Regions from separate parts of the Bacteroides sp. An279 genome, predicted to be linked through region 2. Evidence: riboswitches for the same ligand, from Rfam matches in the RefSeq annotation. Region 2 holds a riboswitch; the other holds the start of a gene.
What was found. A riboswitch is a leader RNA that binds a small molecule or an ion and turns the genes downstream of it on or off. The one in region 2 is predicted to bind cobalamin.

Region 1: it holds a riboswitch for cobalamin, as region 2 does, so the genes downstream of both, B5F78_RS00015 (TonB-dependent receptor) here and B5F78_RS06260 (anaerobic ribonucleoside triphosphate reductase) in region 2, are expected to answer to the same signal.

Annotation. Positions count from the first base shown of each region.
Region 1 is NZ_NFJA01000001.1:386-16,176, reverse strand. Features, by position in the region: gene B5F78_RS00065 (M56 family metallopeptidase) at 1-1,392, opposite strand, end outside; gene B5F78_RS00060 (BlaI/MecI/CopY family transcriptional regulator) at 1,692-2,051, opposite strand; gene B5F78_RS00055 (beta-galactosidase small subunit) at 2,431-3,336, shown strand; gene B5F78_RS00050 (TIGR01212 family radical SAM protein) at 3,512-4,438, shown strand; gene B5F78_RS00045 (FprA family A-type flavoprotein) at 4,487-5,677, shown strand; gene B5F78_RS00040 (L-threonylcarbamoyladenylate synthase) at 5,758-6,369, shown strand; gene B5F78_RS00035 (mechanosensitive ion channel family protein) at 6,466-7,341, shown strand; gene B5F78_RS00030 (DUF5074 domain-containing protein) at 7,413-8,660, opposite strand; gene B5F78_RS00025 (DUF5074 domain-containing protein) at 8,816-10,255, opposite strand; partial or broken gene B5F78_RS18000 (YncE family protein) at 11,665-12,804, opposite strand; gene B5F78_RS00015 (TonB-dependent receptor) at 12,817-14,829, opposite strand; cobalamin riboswitch at 14,880-15,090, opposite strand; gene B5F78_RS00010 (type I restriction enzyme endonuclease domain-containing protein) at 15,180-15,575, opposite strand; partial or broken gene rhuM (RhuM family protein) at 15,559-15,791, opposite strand, start outside.
Region 2 is NZ_NFJA01000025.1:1,948-17,738, reverse strand. Features, by position in the region: gene B5F78_RS06330 (type 1 glutamine amidotransferase domain-containing protein) at 1-150, opposite strand, end outside; gene B5F78_RS06325 (hypothetical protein) at 210-1,523, opposite strand; gene B5F78_RS06320 (hypothetical protein) at 1,539-3,026, opposite strand; gene B5F78_RS06315 (cupin domain-containing protein) at 3,060-3,401, opposite strand; gene B5F78_RS06310 (hypothetical protein) at 3,436-4,731, opposite strand; partial or broken gene B5F78_RS06305 (helix-turn-helix domain-containing protein) at 5,516-5,704, opposite strand; gene bioD (dethiobiotin synthase) at 5,877-6,524, opposite strand; gene bioC (malonyl-ACP O-methyltransferase BioC) at 6,536-7,288, opposite strand; gene B5F78_RS06290 (DUF452 family protein) at 7,273-7,938, opposite strand; gene B5F78_RS06285 (8-amino-7-oxononanoate synthase) at 8,165-9,337, opposite strand; gene bioA (adenosylmethionine--8-amino-7-oxononanoate transaminase) at 9,417-10,700, opposite strand; gene bioB (biotin synthase BioB) at 10,690-11,646, opposite strand; gene B5F78_RS06270 (hypothetical protein) at 11,643-12,158, opposite strand; gene uxuA (mannonate dehydratase) at 12,254-13,447, opposite strand; cobalamin riboswitch at 13,956-14,140, shown strand; gene B5F78_RS06260 (anaerobic ribonucleoside triphosphate reductase) at 14,167-15,791, shown strand, end outside.

The sequences.
Region 1 (15,791 bases), on a different contig from region 2:
GTTTTCGTTGAAAACGATTTTCGTACTATCTGTCTTTTCTTCATTATCTGCATTGAACATGATAGGAACGGTGTATTTCACGGCTACGGCTTTCCCGTCCTGCATGCCCGGTTGCCATTGGGGCATACCTTGAAGTACACGGATGGCTTCGGCATCCATGCTGGGGTAAACACTGCGTATGATTTCCACATCGGCTATGCTTCCGTCTTCTTGTACGGTAAACCGTGCTATCACCCTGCCCGATTTCTTTGCTTGCTTAGCATCTTCGGGATAGCGCAGGTTCGCGCTGATGTATTTCATCAATTCGCTTGGACCGCCCGGGAACTGGGGCATCTGTTCTACCGCCGTATAAGGTTCTTCCTCATTGTCCGGATTGTTTTTGTCCCCCACGATGACTATCGTTTGGGGCTTTCCTTTAAGTGTATCGGTTTTTTCGATACTTTCACTTGTTACGGCATCGGATATTGCCGGAAATTCCGTAACTTTGACACGTGAAATCTCATTCAGCGGTTTCGAGATTTCGGGACGGGCAAAAGCGGCTACAGCTACTGCAGCCAGCGGAAGTACGTAGAGGTACTTGGCGCGTGCCCACGGGTTCGATTTTTTTCTCATCATCATAGTGATACGTTTTTTAAGTGAACTGTGATTTAAGCTGTTGGCGAGAGAGTAGAGCCTTGAGCCAACGGCTTTCTTTATTAATAACAATTGATATTCCTTGGCGTTGACGCCGGATGCCAGTACGGCTTCGTCGGCTTCGTATTCGTGGATGTTCTGCAATTCTTGCTTCACCAGCCATGCCGCCGGATTGAACCACTGCACAACGATGCACGCTTGGGCAAGCAGCAGGTCCCACGAGTGCCGGAGGCGGATGTGGGCTTGCTCGTGTGCCACTATCGCCCTGTTGTCTTCTTTCAGGTCTGTGTCCGGCATCACGATGTAATGCATCCAGCTGAACGGGGCGATTTTCCCCGGATAACGTACCAGGATGCTCCCGTCTGCCAGCCTTTCTTTCCGGTTCCTGCGGATGACGGTACATATCCGCCCGATTCCGATAAGGCTCTTGATGCAGCAGCAGAAAGCTCCTATCAGGTAAATGCTTACCATTGCTTCTTGCCATCCGAACCGGGAAACCGTTTCCGCGGCTTCTGTTCCTGCACGAAGTTCAGCCAGCATCAGCAGGCTTTCCAAGTCCGATACGGTCTGGTTCAATGCCGTAGGTTCGCTGATGGCAATCTTTACCGCAGGCAGGAGGCACGACAAGACCAATATGCCAAGCAATGCCAGCCGGTTGAACCGATGAAACGTTTCCTTGCTCAGCAATACCTTATAAAAAAGGTAGAACAAAGCCAGGCAGACCGATGCTTTCAGTATATAGATAAAAAATAGTCCCATATCTTTTTGAGTTTTTAAGTTTTTGAGTTCTTAAGTTTTTAAGTATGTCCGCAGATAGCCAATGTAGGGGCGTATCGCATACGCCCTGAAAAACATCCACGTGGATTAGTTGATGCATTCGGGCGTATGCGATACGCCCCTACAGGCAATTTGGCAAAATGAGGACATTCATATTGAGTTTTTAAGTTTGTTGGTTTTTAAGTTCTTGAGTTTATCTTTTAGTAATTCAATAACTCCAAACTGACAAACTCAAAAACTCAAAAACTAAAAAACTCAAAAACTCAAAAACTAACACAACCTTATTTCCCTTCCTCCACTTGCTTGATAAGCTCTTTCAGCTCCTCTATCGAAATCTCCTCTTCCTTTACCAGCGAAGAGACCACCCCTAAGTAGGAATTGTTGAAATACTTGCTGATGACGCTTTTCAGCGTCCCGCGCTTGAACTCGTCTTTCGACACGGCGGCACGGTATTGGTACGTATTGCCGAATGCCGTATGCGCCAGATAGCCTTTCTCTTCCAGTCCGCGCACAATGGTGGAAAGCGTATTGAAGTGCGGACGCGGCTCGGGATAGAACTCCAGCAGCTGCTTGACGAACAAAGGACCTTTCTCCCAGAAAAATCCCATTACTTCTTCTTCTTTTGCGGTCAGTCTTTTCATGCTATTTCTGTTTGTTTTCCGCAAAGTAACTAAAAGTTTTAGTTATTCAACTAATTTTTATAGTTAATAATGGTGAACAGTGGCGAAAGTCTGTGGAGGAAATAGAAAAAAGCATATTTGCGGAAAGCGTATGTTGTAATGCCAATGCTTTTGCGGTAATATAGCAATTTATATCAGTAAGTTTTATGGTTTCCAATTCAAAACCGTACGTTCTCGATATGGAAACCGTACGTTCTTGATATGGAAACCGTACGGTTTTGATATGGAAACCATAAAATCTATTTATTTGAATGCATAAAAGAAGCAGTGCTTAAAAGCAAATACAGGCTTGTCTGTTTGATAAGTTACCGTTTCGTTTGTTTTTAATGAATATCCGGATGTGAAGAAGCTGATGGGGAAAAACAGGATTATTTGCGACAGTACTCTGGCTTGCCTGGTTGTGCAGTCGGGCAAAACAGTTGTAACCTTCAATAAACGTACCGGCTGGATTGACTATTTGGACATTGACGGAAAACCGATGCTGGAAAAAGGGTATGCCATCCGTCCTGATTTCTGGAGAGCACCGACCGACAAAGATTATGGAGCAGGGTATGCTAAGGATTCCCGTGTGTGGTGTGACCCGATGATGAAACTTGTCCGGTTCGATTACAGGGAAATGGAAAACGGTGCGGAAATTTTGGCAGAGTATGACTTGCCTGATGTGGCATCGAAATTGAAAATGACTTATATGCTGGCTTCGGACGGAAAGTTAGTTATAAAAGAGGCTTTGACTGTTGATCCGGAATCAAAACAGAAACCTCAACTGAGACGATTCGGTATGCAGCTGGTCATGCCGAAAGCATTTGGGAAAATTCGTTTTTACGGAAAAGGACCTCGTGAGAATTATATAGACCGTAATTCAGGAAATCGTCTGGGAGTATACACTCAGTCTGTAGCTGGGCAATACTGGAATTATATCCGTCCGCAAGAAAGTGGAAACAAGACTGAAGTAAGGTATTGGGATATGCTGGACGAAAGCGGTAACGGCTTGCGTATATGCGCGACAACTCCGATGGAGTGTAGTGCACTGAATTTCTTGGACAGTGATTTAGATGATGGCATTGATAAATTTGACCATCGGTCGCACTCCGGTGAATTGATACCTCGTAACTTCAGTGTTGTCAGGATAGCCTTGCGTCAGGCAGGGCTGGGTTGTGTTAACAGCTGGGGAGCTAAACCGTTAGAAAAATATCAGATGCCTTATCAGGATTATCAATTTACATTCATGATCCAGCCTGTCCGTTAAGGTTGTTTTGTGGTATAATTATCTCTTATTGTTATTTGTTGCAGAGGAACACATGGTAAAAGACATTGTGTTCCTTTGTTGCAAATAACAGGTATGTGACTGTAAAGTATAAGTCTTGGTGTTTTTGGTGTATTCGTCAAAAACTTGTATCTTTGCGCCGGAAATATCGTTATGTATGGATAAACGCGTACGTTACAAAGACTTTTCGGCTTTTCTGGCAGCACATTTTCCGTTCAAAGTGCAGAAGTTGTCGGTAAATGCAGGATTTACGTGTCCTAATCGTGATGGCACGAAGGGATACGGTGGTTGTACGTACTGCAATAACCAGACATTCAATCCCGAATATTGCCGGACGGAAAAACCAATAGCAGTGCAGTTGGAAGAAGGGAAACAGTTCTTTTCCCGTAAATATCCACAGATGAAATATTTGGCTTATTTTCAGGCATATACCAACACTTATGCCGGATTGGAGCAGCTGGTGCAGATGTACGAGGAAGCTTTGGCTGTGCCGGATGTGGTGGGATTGGTAATCGGGACGCGTCCGGATTGTATGCCGGAGGAATTGTTGGACTATCTGTCTGAATTGAATGAACGGACATTTTTGTTGGTTGAGTATGGGATAGAAAGTACAAACGATGTAATTTTGCAGCGTATCAATCGTGGACATACCTTTGCTTGTACCCAAGAAACTGTACGGCGTACAGCGGAAAGGGGGATACGGACAGGAGGTCATGTCATAGTAGGTCTTCCGGGAGAAGATGGAAAACAAGCACTGCTGGAGCAGACCAAGGCTTTGTCGCTGTTGCCGCTGACTACCTTGAAACTGCACCAGTTGCAGTTGATAAAAGGAACACGGATGGCATACGAGTATGAAAGAAATCCCAGCGATTTTCATTTGTATTCGGTCGATGAATACATCGATGTGGTGATAGATTATGTGGAACATCTGCGTCCAGACCTGGTGTTGGAGCGTTTCATTTCCCAATCTCCCAAAGAGCTGTTGCTTGCTCCCGACTGGGGATTGAAAAATCACGAGTTTACCGCCCGCTTGCAGAGACGTATGTGCGAGCGTGATGCCTGGCAAGGAAAATATTACATATAATAATAGGTAAAAAGGTTAAAGTTTAAAAGTCACTAATTTGAAACAATCATGAAACTGAAAGGGAATGTACATTATGTAGGTGTGAACGACCGCTCGAAAGCGTTGTTCGAAAATTTATGGCCATTACCATACGGAGTGTCTTATAACTCTTATTTGATAGCCGATGACGAGATGGTAGCATTGGTAGATACGGTTGATGTGGCTTTCTTCGAAGTATATCTGAAGAAAATCAAGTCGGTAATAGGTGACCGTAAAATCAATTACTTGATTATTAACCATATGGAGCCTGACCATTCTGGCTCTATTGCCTTGATCAAGCAATATTATCCCGATATCGTATTGGTAGGCAACAAGAAAACATTCGATATGGTGGAAGGTTTCTATGGTATTGGAGGCGACCGTTATGTAGTGGGTGAAGGTGATTTCCTGAAACTGGGGCATCACAATTTGCGTTTCTACTTGATACCAATGGTACATTGGCCCGAGACGATGGTTACGTTCGATGAAACCGAAGGTATCTTGTTTTCGGGAGATGCGTTTGGTTGCTTTGGTGCATTGAACGGTGGCTGTATCGATAAGGATATCAATACCGAAATCTACGAAGGTGAGATGCGTCGGTATTACTCGAACATTGTCGGTAAATTCGGCAATCCGGTACAGAAGGCTTTGCAGAAATGCAAGGGGCTTGATATTCAGATGATTTGTTCTACCCACGGACCGGTATGGACGGAGAAGATTCCGCAAGTAGTTGACTTGTATGACCGCCTGAGCCGGTACGAAGGCGAGGAAGGTGTGGTCATTGCATACGGAACGATGTATGGCAATACCGAAGAACTGGCGGAAACCATTGCCGAGGAGCTGAGCGCACAGGGTATCAAGAACATCGTGATGCACAACGTATCGAAGACACCGCATTCGTATATTTTGGCAGATATTTTCCGCTACAAAGGTCTGATAGTGGGATGTACTACCTATAATATGCATCTTTATCCCGAAATGGAAGCTTTGCTCAGTAAGGTAGCTGCCCGCGAGATGAAGAACCGTGTGATGGGCTATTTCGGTTCGTATACCTGGGCAAGTGCAGCTGTAAAGAAACTTGCCGAATATGCCGAAAAGTTGAAGTTCGAAATTGTAGGCAATCCGGTTGAGATGAAGCAGAGCATGGGGCAGGACACCGCCCGTCAGGCGAAAGAACTGGCGAAGGCGATGGCAGAACGGCTGAAAGCTGACCGCAAGTGATGTTTTTTTCACCACAGATTACACAGATTAAAAATAAATAAAATAATCTGTGTAATCTGTGGTGAATTTTTAAGAAGCCTATGATACAGAAACTGTACGACAAGCACAATGATCCCGATGTGTTGCAGCATATCGTGGATATCTTGAATGACGGAGGAATTATCATTTATCCTACCGACACGATGTATGCGATGGGATGCCACGCTTTGAAAGAACGTCCTATCGAAAAGATTTGCCGACTGAAGAACCTGAATCCGAAGAAGAACAACCTTTCTATCATTTGCTACGATTTGAGCAATATCAGCGAATATGCGCAAGTAGGGAATGCCACTTTTAAGCTGATGAAACGTAATCTTCCCGGTCCCTTTACCTTTATCTTAAAAGCTGACAGCCGTCTGCCCAAGATATTTCGCAACCGAAAAGAAGTGGGTATCCGTGTGCCCGATAATACTATCATCCGTGAAATTTGCCGTTTGCTTGAAGCTCCGATTCTGACCACTACCTTGCCTTTGCGGGAAGGTGAGGATATAGAATATATAACCGATCCTGAGTTGATTGATGAAAAATTCGGCGAAGAAGTCGATTTGATTATTGACGGAGGTATAGGAGGCATCGAACCTTCTACCGTCATTAATTGTTGTGAAGATATACCCGAAATTGTCCGCCAGGGAAAAGGTGAACTGGAGGTATAAGAAAGAAAATTGAATTCCGCAAAACATCCTATGTAGGGGCAATTAGGTGAAATGCGGACATTCATTAAAAGAAATGTGCAAATAAACGAAGTAATTATGGTATTATCAACTTTATTGAATGTGGTTTTGCTGGCTGCAGAATCGGGAACGAAATTAGTTAATGTAGAAGATTTGCTTGACAAACTGTTGAATTGGAGTATTGATGCGGGAAAAAGTATTTTGGCTGCCTTGATAATCTTCATTATAGGGCGTTTTGTCATCAAGCAGATTAATCGTCTGTTCCGGAAAATACTGGAACGGAGGAAGTTGGAAGTGAGCGTACGGACTTTTTTGGAAAGTCTGGTCAGTTTGTTGCTAAATATTGTACTTGCTTTTGCTGTTATCAGCAAGTTAGGAGTGGAAACTACCAGTCTGGCTGCTTTGCTGGCTTCGGCAGGTGTGGCTATTGGTATGGCATTATCAGGTAATCTGTCTAATTTTGCCGGTGGTCTGATAATTCTGGTGTTCAAGCCTTTTAAGGTGGGAGACTATATCGATGGCCCTGACGATGAAAGCGGCACCGTGAAAGAAATTCAGATATTCCATACAGTGTTGACCACTGTGGATAATCGGATTATTTATGTACCGAATGGATTATTGAGCAGTAATGCCATCACCAATTACAGTAAGCAGGAGACACGTCGTGCCGAATGGGTGTTCGGTGTAGAATATGGTGAAGATTTTGAGCGGGTAAAAGAAGTGCTTCAACGCATTATTGATAATGATCCGCGTATCTTAAAGACTCCGGCACCGATGATTGCTTTAGGGGCTTTGTCTGCAAGTAGTGTGGACATTAAGGTACGTGCATGGGCAAAAACGGCAGACTATTGGGATGTTTATTTCGATATGAACAAGACGGTATATGAAACCTTTAATAAGGAAGGTATCGGTTTCCCATTCCCACAATTGACCGTACATCAGGCGAAAGACTGATAGAGGCGAAACGATGATAAGCCAAGGGGCGAGGCTGTTTTTATAATCTTATCACAGCCTCGCCTTGTTTTTTACATGGGATAAATTCCTGTGGCGTAATGTGTGATATCGGAAATGCAGCGCGTAGCCTGCGTACGGTCTGAGTTCAGGTCGTATATCAGGACATTAGACTGCGGAATGACATTTTCAAAGCATTCTGAATGTGTGGAGATGTAGAGTTTGCCGTTTTGTGCATCAATGGTCATACAGTCGAAACCATTGGCATTCGGAGCATCTTTCCGGATGTCGATGTACGGTTCTATTTTTCCGTTATCGGCTGACAGGCGTGAAATACGAGTTTCACTTTCCGGGAAGTAGATATTGTTTTTATACGAAAAAATACTTGACGAGGCGGTGTTGAAATAATCAGGTGAGATGCTTGTCCTGATTTCTGTTTCTTTTGCGATGTTCCATGATTCGAGGTCGATATAATAAAGGTAGGTTACGTTGTTTCCACGTGTGTATGTGGCTGCTACCAACGTACCGTCGTCCAACAGGCATAGTCCACTGATGAGATTCCCCTTTCCCAAAGCCAACGTGCGGTTAATCTGGTTGCTGTCTTTGCTGAATTCTACCAGTTTTGTCTCCGACCAAAATCCGCCGGCTCCTGCATAGATATGGCCGTCAATAGCCATCATACCGTTGGGAGAGATAATGGATTCGATGGTAACACCTTGATTGCCTAAGGCATAGCTTCCTTCTATCAAATGCAGTTCATCGGTTGTACTGTCGAAACGATATGCAGCTTGTGCGTCTGTGATAAATACATTGTGTTCGTCCAATACAATGATGTTCGATAAATTGGCTTCTACTTCAAGGCGTTCGTTTTCTTGCAAGCAACCCTCCGGTCTGGCAAATGTCATCATTTCACGGGGATAGGCTTTTTCTTTTCTCATGGTTTCTGCATCGGCGATAATCAGGAGTCCGTCTCCTTGTGGGACTTCGTCAAGGTTCAGATAGTCGTCACACAAAATATAAAGTTTGTTACCATGACGGTAGAGGGCATCTGCCTGGTTGCCCAGTTCGGTTCCATTTACTTTTTTGTATACATTTGTTTCTACAGTACCATCAGGAGCAATGTAGGATAAAGAGCCGTTCTCTAGCATGCGTGCCCCTCCGTTCAGTATTAATATGCCGTTTGGTGAAGCATATCCTTCAAGGGCTGGTTGGGATATGCTGTCGGTAGGCTCAGATTCAGGATGGAGAGTTTTGATGTTGTCCGAGCTGCAGGCTGTAAAGTATAAGTAGCCTGCCAATAGGAAGAACGTTGTTTTTCTCATAAAATGTAATTTCTTTTTTATTTCAGTTAGTAATGTCAATCAGGAGTTAAGAAGGAGTTGGAAGAAGTTATCGTCCGCCAGGCGGACTGGAAGTTAGATGCCAATACCTTTTTGTCTCTTTGTGAATGCTATCATAGAACACAGAATGCACAAATCTATACTGCGCATGGTATAAAGAAGAAGCCTGCCGGGAAGCGGGTATAGTTTTCAAACTTGAACAGAGGAGTACCGGTGCTTCCTGCAAAGTCGAATACCCAAAGTTGATTGGTGGTATAGAACGGTCCCACTCCTTTCAGGGTATTGGCATATACATATCCTGTGGTGGGATTTACCCCTAGGCCATTGTACATTATTTGGGCTTTTTCATCCAGCAAAGACAAGTCTGTCAATATTTCATCTTGTGGTGTTTTGTTGTCTTGGTCTATGTCTGGACGGAAGTCAAGGCGATAAATAGTTGTTCCACTGGCATAATAAATTGTGTTGCCATGTGTGGCAAAGGCACATCCTGATGACCCGACTGACGGGACTTCGCTGATGTAATTTCGCTCCAGGTCTTCTTGAGTCGCAGGGTTGTACCGGTTCATGGAGATTTCACCTCCAAATTTAGTACTCATTATCCACAGGCAGTTGTCGGGAGCTGAAGCTATGCCTGTAATACCATATAACGAATAGAACGGTACTGAAATGTTTGTAATTTGGTCATTACCTGGAGTGATTTCGTAAAGTCCTGTCATGAAGTTTTGGTTGTAATAGGTGTACACCTTTCCATTGACAATGGCAAACGGTGCTTTGGGGGCTTCTTCCGAACCTTTGATAAAGGTCAGCGATGCATCGTTTTCGTTCATTCGCCATATACCGGCATTGTCACGGATATAAATGTGTTCTTCATCGATAACGGCAATGTGTGTAGGCCAGTCCAGCGGGCTGAGCGTCTCTTTCGGATAACTTTTCAGTTTCTTTAGTGTACGTGTGTCGGTTATGACCAACATGCCGTCATTATCCGATTCTGCTCCCATCGCATTGCCGTTCCCGTTTTGGGAAATGATGTAGGTTTTTCCGTTGTATTGACACATGTCTTGGGGTACATTGCCCAGTTCTGTACCATTTACTCGTTTGTATACATTGTCTACGATGTATCCTTCGGCGGTAATGTAAAGAAGTGAGCCGTTTTCGGAGGTCATATTTCCTTCGTTCAGAACAAATGTTCCTTTCGGGTCATCGAATGTGACAAGATAGAAGTTTATGCTGAGTGTAACAGTTTGTCTGTTTTCACCTTGTGCAGTCAATTGCAAGCTGAAGGTCTTGGAAACATTTTCCGAAGCCGATGGGGCAGTGATACCAATGCAGGTCGTTTCTTCGTTTATATTGACTTGCCATCCCTCGGGTACGTTGTCGGCTGTAATGCTGTTTATATGTTCGGCTAGGTATTTTATCTGGCAGGTCTCTCCCGGAACCACGGTGACAGGTCGGTCTTGCCCTATGCTGTCGGTCAATTCGAATACCGGTGTTTGGAGTTCTACTGGAGTGTTGTCGTCTTTACATGCTGTGGTACCGATTAAAATCAGTATCAGCAGCCAATTGCATAAGTTCTTCATTTCCTTTTGTTTTTTTGTTTTGTATATCAATTTGTTATTTATGCGGATCAGGGGAGTTATACTATTATACTATGCGCGGTATGGATTTGTGTATTTTGTTAATGCCACAGTTCCGGCATGCTGTCTACGTTCTGTCCGCCTCGCATTACTGTACTTCATCATACCCAGATTAGTTAAAACGGGATAACCTCGTCTGTTGTAAGATTAATAATCTTACAGCGAATGACCTATATTTTCACATTAGCATATTGTTTATTGACCTATTCTTCTGTGTATTCTTATGTAGTCTGTGTTCTATATAGCATCAACAAAAATGCACAATTTCATACCGCGATGGTATAACTTCTGATTAGCATTATCAGGCAGTTCTTAAGAAGCTGTTTTGAATTTATCGCCCAAAGCACACACGAAAACAGATACATCAAGCCAAGAAAAACTTTTTGGAGAAATTCAAAACAGCTTCTAAGTTAGCGTGTAGGGATTTCCTCACCCAGCATGTGCAGGTCTTCCACGCCACTCACTTCTGTAGAGCATTCGCCTATCCATCCGTTTTCCTGATTGATTCCGGTATATATCTTAATGAGGTCCACACCAGGTAAATCGACTTTATTACCGTCGCTGTCGGTTGCCCAGTCAATGTCAATAGCAGATTCATCATTGGTATTCATGGCATTGTCGGCATATCCGTATGTAAACGGATAAAGGATAAAGTAGGTACCGTTTCCACTTTGGTCTATTCCATTTTGCGGAAGTCGTGAACCTTCGAAGCGTAACTCCTTGTCGCTAATCCATTGTGGATAATAAGACTGGGTGTTATGGACGTTTTTCCGGATGTATCCTGTTTGTCCTTTGTTGTCTGTCCAGCAGATGTACGTTTGTTGTTCTTCTTCGGTGGCCGGTTCTCCTTCGGGAGCTTGGTAAATAATTTCGTAATCGTTGTAAAAAGCCATGTCACAACCGGCGTTCAGGGCTGTTTCATACCATGTTTCCTGCTGTGGGTCGTGATGGGCACTTCCGGCTATTTCATACCATTGTCCATCGTCTGGCTGTCCGTCTTGATTTTCGTCTAATGCAACTTGGATGATACCCGGTTCGTAACTGCCTCCGCTTGCAGCAGTAGAAGCTCCTTGAAAAGCATTGCCCAGAATACGGAAATCCCGTAGTCCTGCTTTGTTTTCAATCCGATGGTCGAAGCCTACGATGACATAACCTCCATATCCTCCTAGCGAAATCATGCCACGATTGTTATTCCCGATAGCTTCCAAGGCTTTCCGGTTCATGTCTTCCTGTGTGTCGCCTTCTTCGTATTCAGGCATAGCATTGACAAACTGGCCTGGAGCTGGCATGTATTCGATTACTTGGGTGATGTATGCCGAACTGGTTGTTTCTTCCGGAGCATCGTTGTAATAGAAAGGTTCTGTGGCAAAGGCGAAATGTGCCGGAATATCGCCTGTACGTACGCTCCATTGTTTTTTGCCTTCGGAGGTGAAGCAGTAAAGATACCCCGGTGTTACGTAGTCGGTAGCATCGCTTACATAGATTTCCTTGGTTTCAGGGTTGACTGCAATGCCGTATGGAAGTCGGATATCGGCTTCTGTGCCATCGGTAATGAATTTGTCGGAAATCATTTTGCCTTGTGCCGTATCGTAGATGCGGTAACCTACTTCGTTGTTTCCGGCTGTGTAGCTCCATTCGGAAGAGATGATGTAAAGCAGGTCGTCATCCATCCACATTTGGTTGGCAGAGATTCCCAGGTTTCCGGTTACGGTTTCGGTAGTAGGGTCTATGACGTAGATATCCGAGCCTTCTCCATAATAGTCTCCCCGTGAAATAACATACAGGTTTCCTTTCGAGTCTTTTTCCATCTGGTGCAGGTTGATGGCTACATCAATGGTGTTGACCACTTGAAAACTCTCTAAGTCGATGACCGAAATGGTACGGTCATAATTCGGGTAACGGTAACCGCCCGAGTTGGCTACATACAGTCTTCCGTTAACGATAGCCATATCTTCAGGCTGATAACCTACTACCACTTCGCGGGTTATCTGGAAAGTATTCGTATCAAATTCTACCACTTTGCCGGGGCGTGCTTCTGGATCTATCTGGACCGGTCCGGCATACGAACTGACATAGGCTTTGTCATCTTCGAAGGTTATGTAGCGGCAATTAGTAATGTTGACGCTTCCCAGATGTTTGGCTGTGCATGCGTCCATCACTTCTACAAAGTGTGAACAGTTGACCACTACATATAGTTTTCCGTCGTGTATCTGAATGTCGTTGCCTACATCTCCCAGTTCTTTTACGATGTCGGGGTTGCTTTCCGGATAAATGTTGCGAAGGTAATATCCTCCCCGTGCATTGAAAAAGTCAATTGTACATTTGTTGCTTCCCATGTTTCCTTCGTTGAGAAGAAAAAAGCCTTCAATGTCCTTAGGGTCGGTAGGGTAGGTAATGATTTCCTGCTCCGAGTCGAGCACAGGCAGTTCTTCCCTGCATCCCGACAGCAATGCCAGCAGGAGCAGGACAAGCGGATATCTTCTGATTTTCATAAGAGGTATATTTTAAAACATATATTGCACGATGAATTTGAAATTGATGCCGGGCATCGGGTAGCACGATACTACTTCGTATTGTTGGTTCAGCAGATTGTTCACTTCCAAAGTCAGTTTCAATTCTTGCGAACGGATGCGTTGCCGTTTCGAAAGAGAACAGTCGCTGGTGTACCACGACGGTTGATAGTTGACGGGCAGGTTGGCTTGTGAAGAATACCGTTCGCCGGTATAGATAAAACTGTAACTGGCTTCCCATGAACGCCAATTGAAGTTAACCGCTGCCGATCCGCTGTGCCAGGGTATGTAGGGTATTTGTCCACCATAAAATTCATTATCGGGATCGGTAAAGTCTTGTGCTTTCTGATAAGTGTAATTCAAGCGTCCGCTTAGCAAGGCTTCTTTACCCAGTTTCCAGTCGGTTTGTACAGCTACATCTATGCCCCGGATTTCCACTTCACCCAGATTGACCATGGTCCAGCGGAAGAAGTTGGAAGTAGGGGTTGCTACTATCTTGTTCTTTACTTCGTTGTAATATACATCGGCTTGTAGCTCGATGTGTTTCATCCACAGGTTTTTGAAGTCTTTTCTGTAAGTTACACCTATATTATATTGGTGAGTATATTCAGGGTCAAGGTAAGCATTGCCTACGAATGTGTAGTACAGGTCATTCAGGGTAGGCATGCGAAATATCTGTTTGTAGAAGGCACGGAAATTCAGGTCTATCTTTTTAAACGGTCGGTAGCTCAGTATAACCGATGGTGTCCATTCCAGCTTGTCGGATGCCGGTTGTCCGTTTTCTTTCAGACGGTCGGATACAAACGTGCCCAGTACACTTGCCTGCAATTGTATACAGTCGAAATGAAAGGCTGTGGCTGCAGCAAAAAGTCCTGTGTTCCGCCGTGGATAGACAAAGTCTTTCAAGTTTGCATTCAGCAGGTTGAATTGCCAGTCTGCCGACAGGTTCAGGCTCCAGTACGGTGTCAGGTCAAAGCAATTGGCAGTCGAAACATAAAGTTCCTGCTGCCGGTAACGGTTGTTGATGTACATCAACGATTCATCTTTGTTCGGGTCGGCAAGGTAATGCAGGTAATCGTAGGCATACTTGGCACTGGCAAGAAAATGGTAACGTTCCGAGAAATCTTTCCGGAACAGTGCTTGGGCAAAGAAATTGGCATCGTTCTGGCGGTCTTCGTGTGTAAACTTGTTACGCACAATGGCTCCTGGATAACCTCTGTCGGAAAAGTAAGCATACAGTTTGGTACGCCAGTAGCCGTTTTTGATGTTACCGTATAACCCATGCTCGATGCGCAGGGCGTTTACGTCACCATTCTGGCGCACAGCAGTGGTGTCATAGCCTCCTTCAGTGGCATAGCGGAATTTATATTTACCTGTGGTGTACAAATACTCGGCACTGAAGGAACTGCTTAACTTTTCGTTGATTTGCTGTTCCCAAAGGATGGCAGGGTTTACTACTCCGAACGAACCGGTCTTGAATGTAGCCTTGACATTATATTTCTTGTTGTCTTCAAACTTGGGAATACGCGTCTGGAGATAGATGGTACCTGCCGAACCAAAGTCCTTAGCCGACTGGAAAATGGCACTTTTCTGTCCGTTGTAGAGTGTGACGCTTTCCATATTGTCGAGCGAAAAACGCCCCAGGTCTACAGTTCCGTTTTGTGCATTTCCCAGTTCGATGCCATCGTAGAATACCCCTACGTGGTTGGTACCCATACTTCGGATATTGACCGTTTTCAATCCTCCGATGCCTCCATAATCTTTCAGTTGTACACCAGAGAAATAGCGTAACGCGTCAGCAACGTTGTGCGAACCTAGCCTTTGGAGTTGTTCTCCCGACAAGCTCTGTACGGGAATGATGTCTTTCTGCAAGGCACGTGCGGTGACCAGCACTTCATTCAAGTGTTGCAGGCTGTCGGTCGAGTTCTGGGCATACAAAATGCAGGCATGGTTCCATACAGCCCAAAACGATAACAGCCAGACAAGCCGGCTTTTTTGTTTAACCATAAATAAAAAGTGTATTCAATAAACCAATTAACCGTGTTGTCCTCGCACACGGATAACATAAACTCTTGGCAGGTCTTCTGACTGACTTCTCTTCCGGAACCTTCCCAATACGTTTTTCAGATACAACGCATCAGTGGTAATAGCCTTTACCGGAAGATTATTGAAGCTTCACAGCAGCGGGACTGTCCGGGATTTTCACCCGATTCCCTTTTAATCCGCTTGTCTGAACAGACAGGCAGAACCAATTACGATGCAAAAGTAAGGTTTTTATTTTAAATGTGCAATAGGTCTGCAATAAAGCCATCGTGCCCACGATTTAAAGCCACTATGCGGTGTGCACATTTTATAAATTACTTGTAGGGGCGTATCGCATACGCTCTAAAAACACCTGTGTGGATAAGTGGGTGCATCCGAGATGCTTCACTATGCAGCATGACAAATGATTTTTCGCATTTTATTTCTGATTGACTATATCTATTGTATTTCTTGAAGTTCTTCGCTTGTTCCAAAATTGTTTTAAACACCTCGTCATTTGTTACTGGAGGGTAGCCATATTCGGTTAAGACCAAAATCAAATCCATTTTCAGTTCTGCCTTTATGTCATCACGAGTGGACCAGTCGGTGTACTTGGATTTATCTGCTACAATTTTCTTGATTTCAGCAGCGAGTTTAAGTAACTTATTTTCGGGATATTCAAAACTAAACTGTTTGGCTATGGATTTCAGAATATCATACATCTTTCTCATGGGCGAACCATTGGCTTCCGCCGAACTTTGCCTTCAGTTCTTCGATAGCTTGCATGGCACCTTCATACGTTGCACGGAACTTTGCTTCGTTCGTAGTCTGCTCTACCGCCAACTGCTGATAATCGTACTTGTCCAGCGTATCGAGGGCATAAGCATAATCGGAAACCACTTCTACCAGATTGAGGGCATCATCGGAAGTTAATGCCTCTTGTGCCT
Region 2 (15,791 bases):
TACACTGATTTGGAAAGGAAGCGGCTTCTTTCCTTGCGGAGTAGCCAAAGTCACTTCAAAACCTGCTTTCTTACATGCATCCCACGGAGCCTGCAATTCCTCACCCCATGAACCATAATTCGTTGCAATAATTAAAACTTTCTTTGCCATAATCTCAATAGGTATTTAAAATTAAACATACAGGGGAAAAACCTGCTTTTTTAACACTCTTACTTTGTAATAACCAATTTATCCGCATTCAACACCTGGAAGGTATCGCCACGTTGCATCGCCTCGTCACGCTGATAAACCAAACTTTCAGCTTTTACATCCGACACGGCATTATCTCCCGTCAGTGTCAAACGAGTATGCGCGAAATCAAAGATTCCGCTATTGCAGACAAACAAATCTTTCGTTTCTGTAAAATTCCGGGCTTCCGTATGCCATTCGCCTATCTCTACATGATACGGAAAATCTTTTGCCGACTGAGCGTTTACGCCCACTTCCGCTACCAGAAAATCATAGGGACCCGACTTTGACACCGTAATCGAGCCGGTATTTTCCATGCGATGAATATGTTCTTCCTTGCCTACCATCTCGCTATAGATACCGAACGCAACCGCCTTCGGAGTAGAAGCCTCGCTTCCTTCCAAATGAATCTTCACCGTACCCTTATTGACCAAAGGAGGAACAAACTGGGTATTCGGCAATGAATGTTCATAAAAAGCACATGCCAAAGGATAAGATTGGTACAAGAACGACACCTTATTAACAATGAAATGCGCACGCGAAACAATATCAATATCTCCGGCATTAATCAAATGCGTATTGGCAAAACGGGCTATCGTCATGATTCTTCCTGTCGAATTGATTCGGATAGAACCATAATTGGCAATCGTTCCGCCAATACCTGTTGTAGCCAACACACGGACGGTAGAAGCCTTCTCGACATCCACATTGATTTTCCCGTTATTGATGATGGTCACATTATTGACCGGAAGAGCGATGACACGAGTCTGTGTATCGAATGAACCGTTACCCAACAATTCGATAGTCCCATTATTGATAACCGTCGAATTCTCACCCGCCAACAACGTTTCTCCATATACAGCCGTTTCCAAATCCTTCTCCTGATCGAAATAAATCCGGATAATTCCCTCGTTGATAATGGTCGAATCCTTACCGGCAGCCATGGCAAAACATTTCACGAAACGATATGTTCCGTTCGGGTCATCAGGCGTAGCTTTTACTTGCGCCTTATAAGCGTCAACAATGTCATGCATATGTATCTCGATGACGCCTTCATTTATCAAAGTCGCATTCGAAGCCAAACGCTGCTGTCCCGGATTTTCTTCATCATCCATCAATGCCGCCAAAGCATACAGAACAATATTACGCCCCTTAAGCACTTTACCGGCGGCAATCGCCTGCTCAGTAATATCCGCTACATTACCTGCCTCTGGCTTAGTGATAACCAGATGTTCACGGTTGACATAATACCCTGCGCTCCCTACACGAACACTTTTTTCTACTATATTTTCCATATTCTATTTTCTGTTTTATTTGTCAGACAAAGACACTTGATTATTTTCTTTATCCCATGTCAGATTAACATTACTTTCATCAGCTGCTTTTATGTCAAAGTTTTCATATCCGGAATATTCATAACGGAACATCGTTTTTCCTCCATTATAAAGCAATGCTTCCGGAGCTACACTGTAAGAAGTTCCGTCCACATAATCTTCTCCTTTCTTCAGCAGCAATTCTCCTCCGCCAAAATCCATATTGACACCTTGACCGTAAAACAAATCCCGAGTTTGGGAAAAATCGCGTAACGTCGTATTCCAACGTCCCAGCTTAATGCAGCAAGCTGCTTCTCTTACCGCAGGACGAGTAATGAATCCAGCCTCTGCCATTCTGAAATCTACCGGACCGCTTTGCGACACTTCGATGCTTCCATCATTGATGACATTCACCTGCAAATCTTCCCCTCCGGCACCCATCAAGTCACAATACATGCCATAACCTTGACTTACCGAATTAGAGCGTTCACTTCCTTCAATGGCAATGCTGATACAGCCCCGGTTCACCAAAGAAGGCATCTGCGTACGTCCGCCCGACAAAGGGTCGTACATCGCACAAACGACAGGATTCTCTGCGTTGCCCACAGCGGTATATCCTTCAGGAAGGTCAACCATGGTCAAGTCAACCACACCATTGTTTATCAAATTAGAATCCTCGTAACGGGTCATGCAAAGTATATAACCAGGCAACCGCATCTGCATCGTACCATCGTTTATCACATTCGATTTAGTACCGCCCGTAGTAATCATACGCGCGTCTTCGCATATATCCAATTCTGCGGTCATGACACCGTTATTGAATGCGGAAATGCTATTGCCGAATGTTGCCATACCACGCAAACGGGTAGCTACAGAACCGTTTCCATAAAAATGAATTTCGCCGTTATTAATCATCGATGAGTTTCCGCCTCCGTTCATTCCCATGACATAAATCGTAGAAGTCACAGACGGATCATGGTCAAAATACACATTGATGACCCCTTCATTAATAATCGTACTATTCGTTCCGACAAACATGGCGATCAAACGAAGATAAGTATAAGGACGTTCCGGGTCATCCGGAGTCTGAATCTGGTCCTTATACCGTTCCACTAAGTCTTTGGTATGAATGGTAATGGTTCCCCGATTGATAAGCACTACATCCTCTACCGTATTCAACGTATCCATTGCAAGCATCCCGCCATTATCCGTAAAGTTAATGCCAGCCATAGCGCAACAATTAAGCGTTGTCTCCGTCACACGGCCACTTGTCGTCAGAATAGTGGAAGTCATTTCGAATACCACATCGTCCTCGCTCACCCCCAAGACAATATCTTTCGTATTGACCACCGTAGCACCCGACTCGCCCGTTATCAATATTTCTTCCTCTTCTTCCGGAACGAATGCAGGCTCTTCATCCTCCGAGCAAGACGATATGGCAAACAACAATATGCCCCAAAACCATAATCCAATAAATTTTTTCATCGAGAATCAACTGTTTTGGTCCGATACTCATGCTTATTTATCCCACGGAAAAACCGTCTTGACTGGAGCGAACACATCAATGGCTTCTGTCTCACCGATAGCTACAAAACCATGAGGCACATCTGCGGGAACCAAATAAGCATCACCTTCTTTCAGTTCGTATTCCTTATCGCCAATCGTAAGGCGGAAACCACCCTTGATGACATATCCGAATTGTTCCTGCGGATGCGTATGCATACCTACCACACTTTGGTCAGACATATTCCAGTGCAATACATTCAGATTCTTGCCCATGGCGAAATCTTGACGGATTACACCTTTACCCATATCTACTTTTTCTACTTCTTTGTGATTAATCACCATCTTGTTGTCCATAATTTTCTGCATTTTAATTGTATAACATAAATTCTTACTTACTGATTATACATGTGTCACCCCGATGCAAAGCAACAGGAAGCTGATAAACCAATTCAGATACATCAGGCAGTACACCTCCATCCTCCAATATTAAGTTTAGCTCCGATAAGTCAAAACACGCACTTTGGCACACGAACAAGTCGTGTGTCTGCGAGAAGTCACGGCTGTGCGTTTTCCACGTACCGATTTTCAACTTCACCGGATTGTCTTCTTTCAACTGCATGTTCACGCCCAATTCTCCCGTTACATAATTCACAGGCCCTTCTTGAGTTACTTCCACTATCCCTTCATTGGAAACGAAACGAACCGGAGTTTCCCCATTATCTTTATTTTCCATCTGATAATAAAATCCGAAAGCAATCGCATCAGGACCAGAAGCTTTGCTACCTATCAAATGCACCTTAATCACTCCCCTATTGACTATCGGACTCGGCAATAAAGCACCCGGACGGAAATGCTCATACATACCCGTGGCCATTGGCGGGAAATTAAATAAATAAGGAATCTTCCCTTCAATCAAAGTGGCCAATGAAGTAACATAAATTTCACCGTCATTAAGCATTTGTGTACCTGTCACGCTTCCCATCGTCATCACACGTCCGGCCACACGCACTTCAATACGCCCTTTATTCCAAAGCGAACCATACATACCGGCTGTATGTAACACACGGGTTTGGAAAGCACGTTCCACATCTACCGTAATCAGTCCTTCATTCACCACATGCAAATGGTCGGCTACACCTCCTACACCACGCACCAATGCTTGCCAGGAACCATTGCCATAGAAATGAATTTCGCCTTTATTAACCAACATCGAATCAGCTTCCGCCCACATGGCACAACAATACATCGTAGTCTCGGCATCGGCGTCATGATCCATATAGACATTAATGACACCTTCGTTTATCAATACCGAATTTGCACCTGCAGCCATTGCATACCCACGCAAGGCATCTACCTGATAAGCATCCCCACACCGCTGTGCATTCCGAATATGAGCAGCATACAATTCTTTGAAATGAATGTCAATGACACCTTTATTTATAAGAGTAGCATTCGGAGCCAACATCATATCTCCTGGCGAAGAAGGATCTTCCGTCAATGCCACCAATCCACAAATCACATTATTCTGCAGCTTCCGGCTGACATTGAATTGTGCTCCGGCGGCATAACGGTAAATAAACAGATTCTGTTCCGAGGCATCTTCTATGCTTAAATGAAGTTCATTGACAGCATAAGCTCCTTCTCCAACTATCATCGCCTGAGGTGATACGATATTTTGTTTCATATCCGATTCCTGTTTTATTCAATTCATAAAATTATTTTTAGCAATAAGCCCACATTACTCAAATGCATTTCAAAACTAGCACAAATCAAAAACTTAACCAATCTCCGACTTCTATATCTTATATCAAAAAGTCCGGAAAGATGTATCAAAAGCCTATTAGCACAGTATCAAAATATCCTAAATGAATATCAAAAAGTCTATTTACCACTACTTGCCAGTGATTTACAACAGCCGGCAACATGCAATATATAATGCATCACTTTTTCAGATTACATTTTAAACCTATTTTGTCTGAACACAAAATTCACCCATTAAATAAGAAATAAAATGTATCTTATGGGCGTAAATATACTTATTATTTTATCAAAATGCAATCTTTTTAATGTATATTCATCATATTAAGAACAAAGTTAGTCAGTACAAGTTAACATGCCCTACAAAGCAGGCTAGAAAAGTTTCATGAAAATCACCACTATGTCTCACGAAAATCACATCAGGCAAGCAATAAACTGATTATCAAAAGATCTCTCCTTTCAGAAACTGTTTTGAATTAATCAAAGAATCAAAACAGTTAAAGTTGCTGATTGGTCATATTATCAATCCAAACGGTATCTTTTTATAGTTTCCATCTCAAAACCGTACGTTCTCCAATTGAAAACCGTACGTTCTCGATATGAAAACCGTACGGTTTCCATATGGAGAACGTAAAAAGAAGACAGTTTGAAACAGATACTGAACCTTTCAATCATACATTGATTTGTATCTGCCAAACAAACATAGGAACTTATTTTTCCTCGTCCAACGAAAGTTCTCTGCTTCTAAATTCAGAAGGCTTCATGCCATACCGCTTATGGAACTGGATATTAAAAGCCCCTTTAGACATTTGAGCTTCTTTGGCGATTGCATCCAACGTCCACTGTGGTTGCTCACGCATTAAGCGGACAGCATAATCAAGGCGGCAATTTTGTATGTACTGGGAAAAGCTTCAACAGGCAAACACCTTAAACAAAACCGCAAACTTATTGGCTGGGACATGAATCTCTTTCAACAATTCCTTCTTGTTAAATCCCGGACACAGATACAGCCGACGGCTCATGATTTCATAACTCACACGATCGTATAATGCACGGTCTCTTTCCCTTTACTCACTCCGGAATATACGGCACCACTTCCAGACGCGCCTCCGGATATTTCTCCTTCAGCAAATGCCGGATATACTCCTCCGTGTCTTGGCGAATCAGTGCATCATCTTCTTCGGGGAAAAGGTTATAAACCAGCGTATGCAGACGGATACCCCGCCGGTCTGCCGCCTCCAGGCTCAGCAACAAATGGTTGATGCTCCCCAGCCTGCCCGAGGTAACAAACACCAACGGATAATGATGCCGGGCAATGTAATCAATGGTCAGCAAATCGCGGGTCAAGGGCACCATCAGCCCTCCCGCTCCTTCCAGCAACACGGCGTCATAGCGTCCGCTCAGCGTTTGCGTAGCCCGCTCTATCTTATCGAAATCAATCGGGCGGCGGTCTATCTCCGCCGCCAAGTGCGGCGAACAGGGATAACTGAATATCTCGGGCATCGTCAGCCGCTCGTCGTCTTCGCGGAGCCAGCCCGTGCCCATCAGCCGGCGGTGCAGCGCGATGTCTTCCGATACGTCTTCATTACCCGTCTGTACAAGCTTTTGCGTAATGGTGCGGATGCCTGCTTCGTTCCACTTCCGCGCCAGATAACCCGTGGCATAACTCTTGCCGATATTGGTGTCAATGCCACTTACAAAATACACATTGTCTTTCATCTTTCGTTCTTTTAGTTCATTTTACATACTATATAAATGGGATGATACGTCAGCGTAACACCTCCGTCGGGAGCGGCATAACGTCCGGCATAACGCATACTGAAGTCTGCCAGCTTCTTCCGTGTCCAATGGCAGGGACGGATGCCTGTCACACCCGTATCTTTCAGGTGCCTCAGCACGTCCAGCGGAGTCGGGAAAGAAAGCTGCACACATGCTTCTGAAGCATGGACGATGTGATATGCCTCGGATAGTGCCACCTTCAGTTCGTCCAACGGACGGTAAGGAAGCCCGGCATCCGTCAGCGCACGGATTTCTTCGGCATTGTGTGGACCGAAGGTGCTAAAGGCAAGATAACCACGGCCGGACAACAGCTTGCGGCATCCCAACAAGAAACGTTCGGGCGCATCGAACCACTGCAACGCCGAGCACGACACAATCAAATCCTGGCCGGAAGGGAAATCAAGCGCCTCGGCATCCTTTGCCACAAAACTTACCTGCCCGCCCAGCAAGTCGGCGAAATAAGGTTCCACTTCAGGACAAAGGTCGTTCAGCACCAGCCGCTCCGGACACCAACGGTGCAAATAGGCACGGGTGAACAATCCGGTTCCGCACCCGATTTCGAGTACCCGGCGATGCGAGTCCGGCGACACATACCGCCCTATCAGGTCTGCCATACGCAAAGCAATGTCGCGTTGCACAAATGCCTGACGCGGATAACTGCCCGAAGCCTTGGCAAAACGATGACGGATCAGTGCCTTGTCCATACAGCCTCCTCTCCCGAAAGCAGGCGGTCGAACAATGCGCCGCCGTAATGCGCCACGTCTTTTTCAATGACCGCAGTCCCCCTCCACGCCTCGCGCTGGTTGGCAGGAGGAAAGATTTTATCGCCCGTCCCGACGATTGCCTTGTCCCATACGAAAGGAGCGGACGGACGGCGCACGTACTGCTCTAACGCCTGCAGCTCTTCGTGCAGTTCCGGTACCGGACGGTAAGGCGCGTGCGACAGAAATTCTTTCACCTGCTCCGCCGTCCCGCAAATGCGCCGGCGGAAACGTACCAACGCCGCATCCGAAAAATTCTCCAGCGTAGCGCGGAAGATAGCTTCGGGGATTCCCTTCCGGTCATCTATCGGGAAGGGCGTACCGCCTATGGCAAGCCTCATCTGCCACGGATAATCCTTGCCTGTCAAGACTTGTCCGGCAACCCACACGCCCATCGACCAAGCCAGCAGGCGGATTTCGCGATAACCGTCCAGCAGCGAATAGTCGAAATCCAACGTGCGGTAATCGAAACACAACAGATAATCGTACCCGTCTTCCACCGGACGGCTGAACAGGTGTTCGTCACTTCCCCACCCTGCAAAGAAAAGCAGCAGCCGGGGATTGTTTTCTTTCTTTATAAATCGTTGTTCCATATTGTTTTTATAAATATCCGCATTTCACCCAATGAGCTGTAGGGGCGTATCGCATACGCCCTGAAAGCATACGTGTGGATAGGTTGACGCATTCGGGCGTATGCGATACGCCCCTACATGGGATGATTGCGGATATTCATTTTGTTTTTTCACAAACCATTTTGTTACATTCTAATGGGAATCCGTCCTGCATTGTGCAGCAAGCTTTCCGGCGTGACATATATATTTAAGTCCCCCCTTCGGAGGGAATTGAGGGGGCTTCAATGGCTTCTACCAACCGTTCCACCTCTGCTTCGGGCAATGCCGCCGTGAGCGACAGGCGCAGGCGTGAGGTGCCTTCGGGAACCGTGGGCGGACGGACGGGGAGGACATAAAACCCGTTCCGTTGCATCTCCGCCGCCTTGAGGACAGTCTTTTCGCTCTCACCCACCACCAACGGAACAATGTGGCTCTCCGAAAGACAAGGATAACCCGCCCGGCGGACTGCTCCGCGCACCTTCTCCGCCATCGAAGCCAGCCGGATGCGACGGTCTTCCCACCCGTCCAGCCGCGAAAAAACGAATTTGGTCCACGCCACGTTGAGCGGCGGAAGCGCCGTGGTAAAGATAAGCGTCCGCATCCGGTTGACCAAATAATCGTGCATCAAACGGCTGCACACTACGTATGCCCCAACCGAAGCCAGCGCCTTGCCGAACGTGCCGCACAAGAAATCAATGTCCGCCAGACAGCCCTGCTCTTCGGCTATGCCCAGCCCCCGTTTTCCCCGCACGCCGACGGCATGTGCCTCATCGACATAAAGCATCACATTCGGATAAGCCTTCTTCAGTTCCGCCAGTGCGGCAAGCGGAGCCACATCGCCATCCATGCTGAACACGCTTTCGGTCACGATGATAAGCCTATCGAAAGCGGCATGATGTTTCTCCACCAGGCTCTGCAACTGCCTGTAATCCTGATGGCGGTAGCGGATGCACCGCGCCGCCGACAAGCGGATGCCGTCTATCAGGCTGGCGTGCACCAGCTTGTCGGCAAGTATCAGCGTATGCCCATCCGCCACAGCGGGCAGGATGCCCATGTTCAGGTGATAACCGCTGCTGAACGTCAAGGCACTTTCACGCCCGAACCGTCCGGCAAGCAATGCTTCCAATTCGCGGTGCACCGCAAAATTGCCCGTCAGCAGACGGGAAGAGGAAGCCGAAAGCAGGCGGTCTCTCTCCGGCACACTGCGGAGAAACTCCTTCTGCAAGTCTCTGTCGGAAGCCAGCCCCAAATAATCGTTCGACGCAACGTTCAGCATCCGCCGTCCGTCTTGCCCAATCCATACCCCGTCGTGTTCCGCTTCGGGCAAGGTGCGCAGGTTGCCTTCCCGCGCCAATGCGTGTAAAGTCTGTTCTTCTTTCATATTGCTTTGTTTTTTCACCACAGATTACACAGATTAATTAAATAAAAAATTTTTATTAATCTGTGTAATCTGTGGTGAATTATATCTCGCCCACTATCTTCACCAGCCCCGAAGTGAGCTTCGTCAGTTCATCGGGACGGATGACAAACGGCGGCATTATATAAACCAATTTACCGAAAGGACGAACCCAGATGCCTTCCTCCACAAAGCGTCGTTGCATCCATGCCATGTCCACCTCCCGCTTCGTTTCAATCACTCCGATGGCTCCCAAGACCCGCACATCCGCCACTTGCGGAAGCATACGGGCAGGCTCCAGCTCCCTGCGCAGTTGCGCCTCGATGCGCTCCACTTTCTCCTGCCAGCCATACGACAACAACAGGTCAATCGAAGCGCACGCCACCGAGCAAGCCAACGGATTGCCCATAAACGTAGGACCGTGCATAAACACACGAGGCTCGCACGATGAAATGCCTTCCGCCACTTTTGCATTGGCAAGCACCGCCGAGAATGTCATATACCCTCCGGTCAGCGCCTTTCCGATGCACATAATGTCCGGCTCTACACCGGCATGTTCCCAGGCGAACAGCTTTCCGGTACGCCCGAAACCGGTGGCTATCTCGTCGAAAAGCAACAGGACACCGTATTCACGGCACAGCTTCGCCGCCTCGCGCAGGTATTGCGGATGATAGAAACGCATGCCGCCCGCACCCTGTACGATGGGTTCCAGTATCAGTCCTGCCAGTTCTTCGTGATGCTTTTCCATAATCTCCCGCAACGGAAGGATATCGCTTTCGTCCCACTCGCCTCCGAAACGGCTTTCGGGAGCCGGCGCGAACCAGCGTACCGGCAATGCCGGACCAAACAGGCTGTGCATCCCCGTCACCGGGTCGCACACCGACATGGCATTCCACGTATCTCCATGATATCCCGAACGGATGGTCACAAAATTACTCTTTCCGGGATGTCCCATCGCATATTGGTATTGCACCGCCATTTTCAGCGCAACCTCTACAGCCACCGAACCGCTGTCGGCATAAAAGATGTGCCGCATCGAGGGCGGGACTATCTGCAACAGCTTCTTGCCTAAGGCAATGGCTGGCTCATGAGTCAGTCCGCCGAACATTACGTGTGCCATATCTTTCAATTGCCTTTCGATAGCCTCGTTCAGTTCGGGACGGTTGTATCCGTGCACGGCGCACCACCACGAAGACATGCCGTCTATCAGCCGAGTACCGTCCGCCAATGTTATCACGCACCCTTCCGCCCGTTTTACCTTGTACGTAGGCAACGGGTCGACCGCCGATGTGTAAGGATGCCACAAATGGTCGCGGTCGAACTTATCAACAAGTTTATCAACATTCATAACCTGCATTTTTTATCCGTTCTACATCTTCTTGTACCTTCGAACCCAGCGTGGTAAGCAAATCGCCCACAATCGCCGAATTAATCCCGGCATACAACGCACGGCGCACGCATGCCTCACTTAACCTTGAACGCCCTCCGGCAAAGCGCAGATAAGCTTCGGGATTTACCAGCCGGAACATTGCCACCGTGCGCAATACCTCTTCCTTCGATAAAGGAGCGACTTTTTCCAACGGCGTCCCTTTTATCGGCTGCAACAGGTTAAGTGGAATAGACTGTATATCCAACCCGTGCAACGTAAAAGCCAATTCCACCCGATGACGCATCGTCTCGCCCATCCCGATGATGCCTCCGCTGCACACTTCCATCCCTATGCGGCGCGCCGCCCGGATGGTCTCTATTTTCTCTGCCTGCGTATGGGTGGTGCAGAGATTCCCGAAATAAGAAGGCGCCGTCTCCAGGTTGCAATGATAACGGGTAACGCCCGCCTCATGTAAGGCACGCAACTGAGCCTCATCGGCAAGCCCCAACGAAGCGCATAAATGTATCCCACTATGCATACGCAAATAAGCGAAACGCTCGCACAAAACCTTTATCTCCTTATCCGAAGGACGCTTGCCGCTGGTCACCAGCGAGAAACGGTTCACGCCTTGCGCTTCATTCAACCGGGCATGACGAAGGCATTCTTCTTCCGACACCAGACCATATACCTGCACGCCCGTATCATAATACGCAGACTGGGCACACCATTTGCAATTCTCCGGACACCGTCCCGATTTCGCATTGATAATGGAACACATATCAAACTTCTGCGAGGCACACCTCACCGTAATCCGATGTGCCGCCTCACACAACACGCCCAACGGGGTTTCTTCGGCAACCCTCAGCACCTCATCGGGCTGAAGCGGCTTCCCTTCGTAAACAGCTTTCTCAATTCTTTCTATCATTTGAGCTTATAAGTCTTTAGGTTGAAACGCAGATTAGCGCAGATTAGCGCAGATTTTCGCAAATAAAAAATAATTATATCTGCGCTAATCTGCGTTTCAAAAAACATTAAAAGCGGAATGAGAGAAACCCGCTTGCGAGCCTTTCCCATTCCGCTTCCTATATTATATAAAGGTATATAACGCTCCGGACAAACAACAGATTTACCCGAAACCGATACCACTCTCTGCATCAAGAACAGAAGCAATACGGCATTCACTACCTGAGATGCGGACACTAAGATTCCTCCGCCCCCGTCATCTACAGCATCTTCCGCCATTCTCTCGTCAACGGACGTTCTCTGTTCCCGGTTCTCAGAAAAAGATTTGTTCTTGCTCAATGCCGCATCGGCAATGCTCCGGCATACATGCCCGATTGTCACAACAATGCGCAGACTCACGAACACGGCATACCCTTTCCGGCTCCACCGACGGAACCGGATACTGCCTGCCTTATGTGAACAAACCTTCTTCATGTTTTTACGTTCACCACAGATTACACAGATTAATTAAATTATTATTCTTAAATTTCATCTAATTAATCTGTGTAATCTGTGGTGAAAAACAAATATCAATATTCCACTTTAATATTCCGTTTCATTTCGTCTTCCACTACAGCCATCATGCCTTCTACCTGTGCCAAAGCCAACATACGGCCGTGGAACGAATAACCGGCATTGTAGCCTTTGTCTTCATCGCCCAACATCGTGCGCCCATGATCTACACGCATCGGAAGCCCCGGCTTTATTTGTTCGAAAATACGAATCAAGTCGATTACATGACCACGACCTTCCAAGTGCGAACTTTCGATAAAATTGCCGCCCGGCATAGCCGCCGTACTGCGCAGATGTACAAAATGCGTACGCGAAGCAAACTTCTTCGCCAATTCACGCGTATCGTTATGCTCGCCTGCGCTGAGCGAACCGGCACAGAAAGTCAAGCCATTGTGCGGATTGTCTACAGCATTCAAGAACCAAGCAATATCCTCTTCATTGGTCACAATACGTGGCAAGCCCAGAATCTGGAAAGGAGGGTCATCGGGATGCACACACATATTCACTCCGTATTCTTCGCATACCGGCATAATGGCAGCCAGAAAATAACGCATGTTCTCACGCAACGCAGCACGGTCGATTCCGTCATACAAAGCCAACAGGTTGCGGAAAATAGCCACCGGATTCTTGTCGCCTTCCTTGATATTTCCGTTTACGAATCCCTGTGTCTTCACGATAATCGAATCAATCAGTTCGTCTTTCTCGGCTTCGGTAATCACTTTGTCCAGTTCAGCCACCTTGCGCAGTTCTTCTTCCGTATAGTCCGCCTCGGCACCTTTGCGTTTCAGAATCATCGTATCGAAATAAGCGAAACGTACGCGGTCGAAATACAACGAACTGGAACCGTCTGCCCACGGATGCTGCAAGTCGGTACGCACCCAGTCGATGACCGGCATAAAATTATAACATACCGTCTTTACACCGCATTTGCCCAGATTGGCAAGGCTCACCTTATAGTTTTCAATCAGTTGGTCGCGTTCCGGACCGGCATATTTGATAGCCTCGCACACCGGCAAGCTTTCCACTACCGACCATCTCAACCCGTACGATTCGATGTACGACTTCAAGTCATTAATAGCCTCCTCGGTCCATATATCACCGTTGGGCACTTCATGAAGTGCTGTCACAATACCTTCTACGCCGATTTGGCGCAACATGGGAAGCGTAATCTTATCTTTCTTCCCAAACCATCTCCAAGTTTTTTCCATCATATATACGAGTTCTTGAGTTTTTAAGTTCGTAAGTTTTATCAGTTCTTTGAAAAAAAACAGCGAAAGTTATCAAGAATATTCCAAATTGACAAATTTCTGAAGTAATATTTAAAAAGTATCAGCCTGTGCTTCTGTTTATGCATACAGGCATTGTCTGTTTCATACAGGATAAATGAGCTTTACCAATATAATTTGACCACCCTTGTGTTGTGCCGCGAGAATATATATACATTGGCAATTGCAGATACATGAACTGCTATTGAAACCTATCTTCGTTCTGCAATCATACTGGCTAAAAGAAAACCTTCACTGACGAGCCGGGCCAATACCGGGAATGTAGCTTAACAAAAAAAATCAGGATGTCAAACAAGAAACATTCATTATAAATTAAGTTTTCCAATAAATAGCGATACAAGCCACTAAATCGGCATTTTTATTTTCAGAAGTTATTCAATTTAGACAACCTCAGCAAAAGTACATTTTGAAAAATGTGCCAAATCACTACCTTTGCAAATGTTTTTCTTATGGTAACAAAAAAGTTTCAATAGGGAATGCCGCGCACATCGGCAACAGTACCCGCTGCTGTGATTTCCAAAACTCGGGACATGCAAATGCAGCCACTGCCTCGAACAGGTGGGAAGGCGTCTGCAGAGAGGAATCAGTCAGAAGACCTGCCATGGAAAAACAGAATTTATGTTTCACTTAAAAACACAAGACGTATGAATACTGCAGACATTTGCATTATCAAACGGGACGGAAAGCGGGAAGACTTTTCGGCATCCAAAATCTCGAATGCCATCGGGAAAGCATTCCAAGCTACAGGCTTGGAACGCCAAGAAGCATTGATTGATGAAATCACCCAGCGGGTCATTTCCCATTTCGAACATCTAACATTAAATGTAGAGGAAATCCAAGACCTCGTAGAAAACGAACTGATGAAAGTGCAGCCCGAAGTAGCGAAGAAATACATCATCTACCGCCAGTGGCGCAATACCGAACGCGAGCGCAAGACACAGATGAAACACATCATGGACGGCATCGTGGCAATAGACAAGAACGACGTGAACCTGAGCAACGCCAACATGTCGAGCCATACACCTGCCGGACAGATGATGACCTTCGCCTCGGAAGTCACCAAAGACTACACGTATAAATACCTGCTGCCCAAACCATATGCCGAAGCGCACCGCATGGGGGATATCCATATTCATGACCTGGATTATTATCCCACCAAAACCACCACGTGTATCCAATATGACTTGGATGACCTGTTCGAACGGGGATTCCATACCAAGAACGGAAGCATCCGCACGCCCCAGTCTATCCAAAGCTATGCCACACTGGCTACCATTATCTTCCAGACCAACCAGAACGAGCAGCACGGAGGGCAAGCGATTCCGGCATTCGACTTCTTCATGGCAAAAGGCGTATTGAAAAGCTATCAGAAAGCGATTGTAACGGACATTGCTTTCTATGTGGAAATGAAAGGTACGCCGATAGACGAAAAAGCCCTGACGGAACACGTACGCAAACACCTGACTTCGATAGAACCGGACACAAAAGCCCAAAAGGCTTTCCTTACAGCACTGGCAAACGAAGGCTGCTTCCTCACCGAAGAAGAATCGGCGCACATCCTGCACTCCGCCCACAAGCAAGTGCGGAAAGACACGCATCAGGCTATGGAAGGATTTATCCACAACCTGAACACCATGCACTCGCGAGGCGGGAACCAAGTGGTATTCAGTTCCATCAATTACGGGACGGACACTTCTCCCGAAGGACGGATGGTCATCGAAGAACTGCTCCAAGCCACCGTTGAAGGACTGGGCACGCAAGGCGAAGTGCCGGTATTCCCCATCCAGATATTCAAGATAAAAGACGGGGTATCCTACTCGGATGCCGATTATCAGAAAGCAATGACCGACTTTGAAGCAGCACTGAACGGCGGAATGACTTTCGAGGCACCCAACTTTGACTTGTTCCTGAAAGCATGCCGCACTACGGCGAAAGCCCTTTTCCCGAACTTCATGTTCTTAGACACCCCGTTCAACCAAAACGAGAAATGGAATCCGAACGACCCGAAGCGGTACCGCTACGAGCTTGCCACCATGGGATGCCGCACCCGTGTATTCGAAAACCTGAACGGCGAAAAGACCAGTCTGGGACGGGGAAACCTTTCGTTTACCACAATGAACCTGCCCCGCCTTGCCATCGAAGCACGCCGGGAAGCAGAGCGCACATCGGGAAGCCAAAGCCAGGAGGCCATCGAACAACACGCCAAAGAGCTGTTCCTGCAATCGGTGCACCGCATGTCGGAATTTATCGGAGAACAACTGTATGTCCG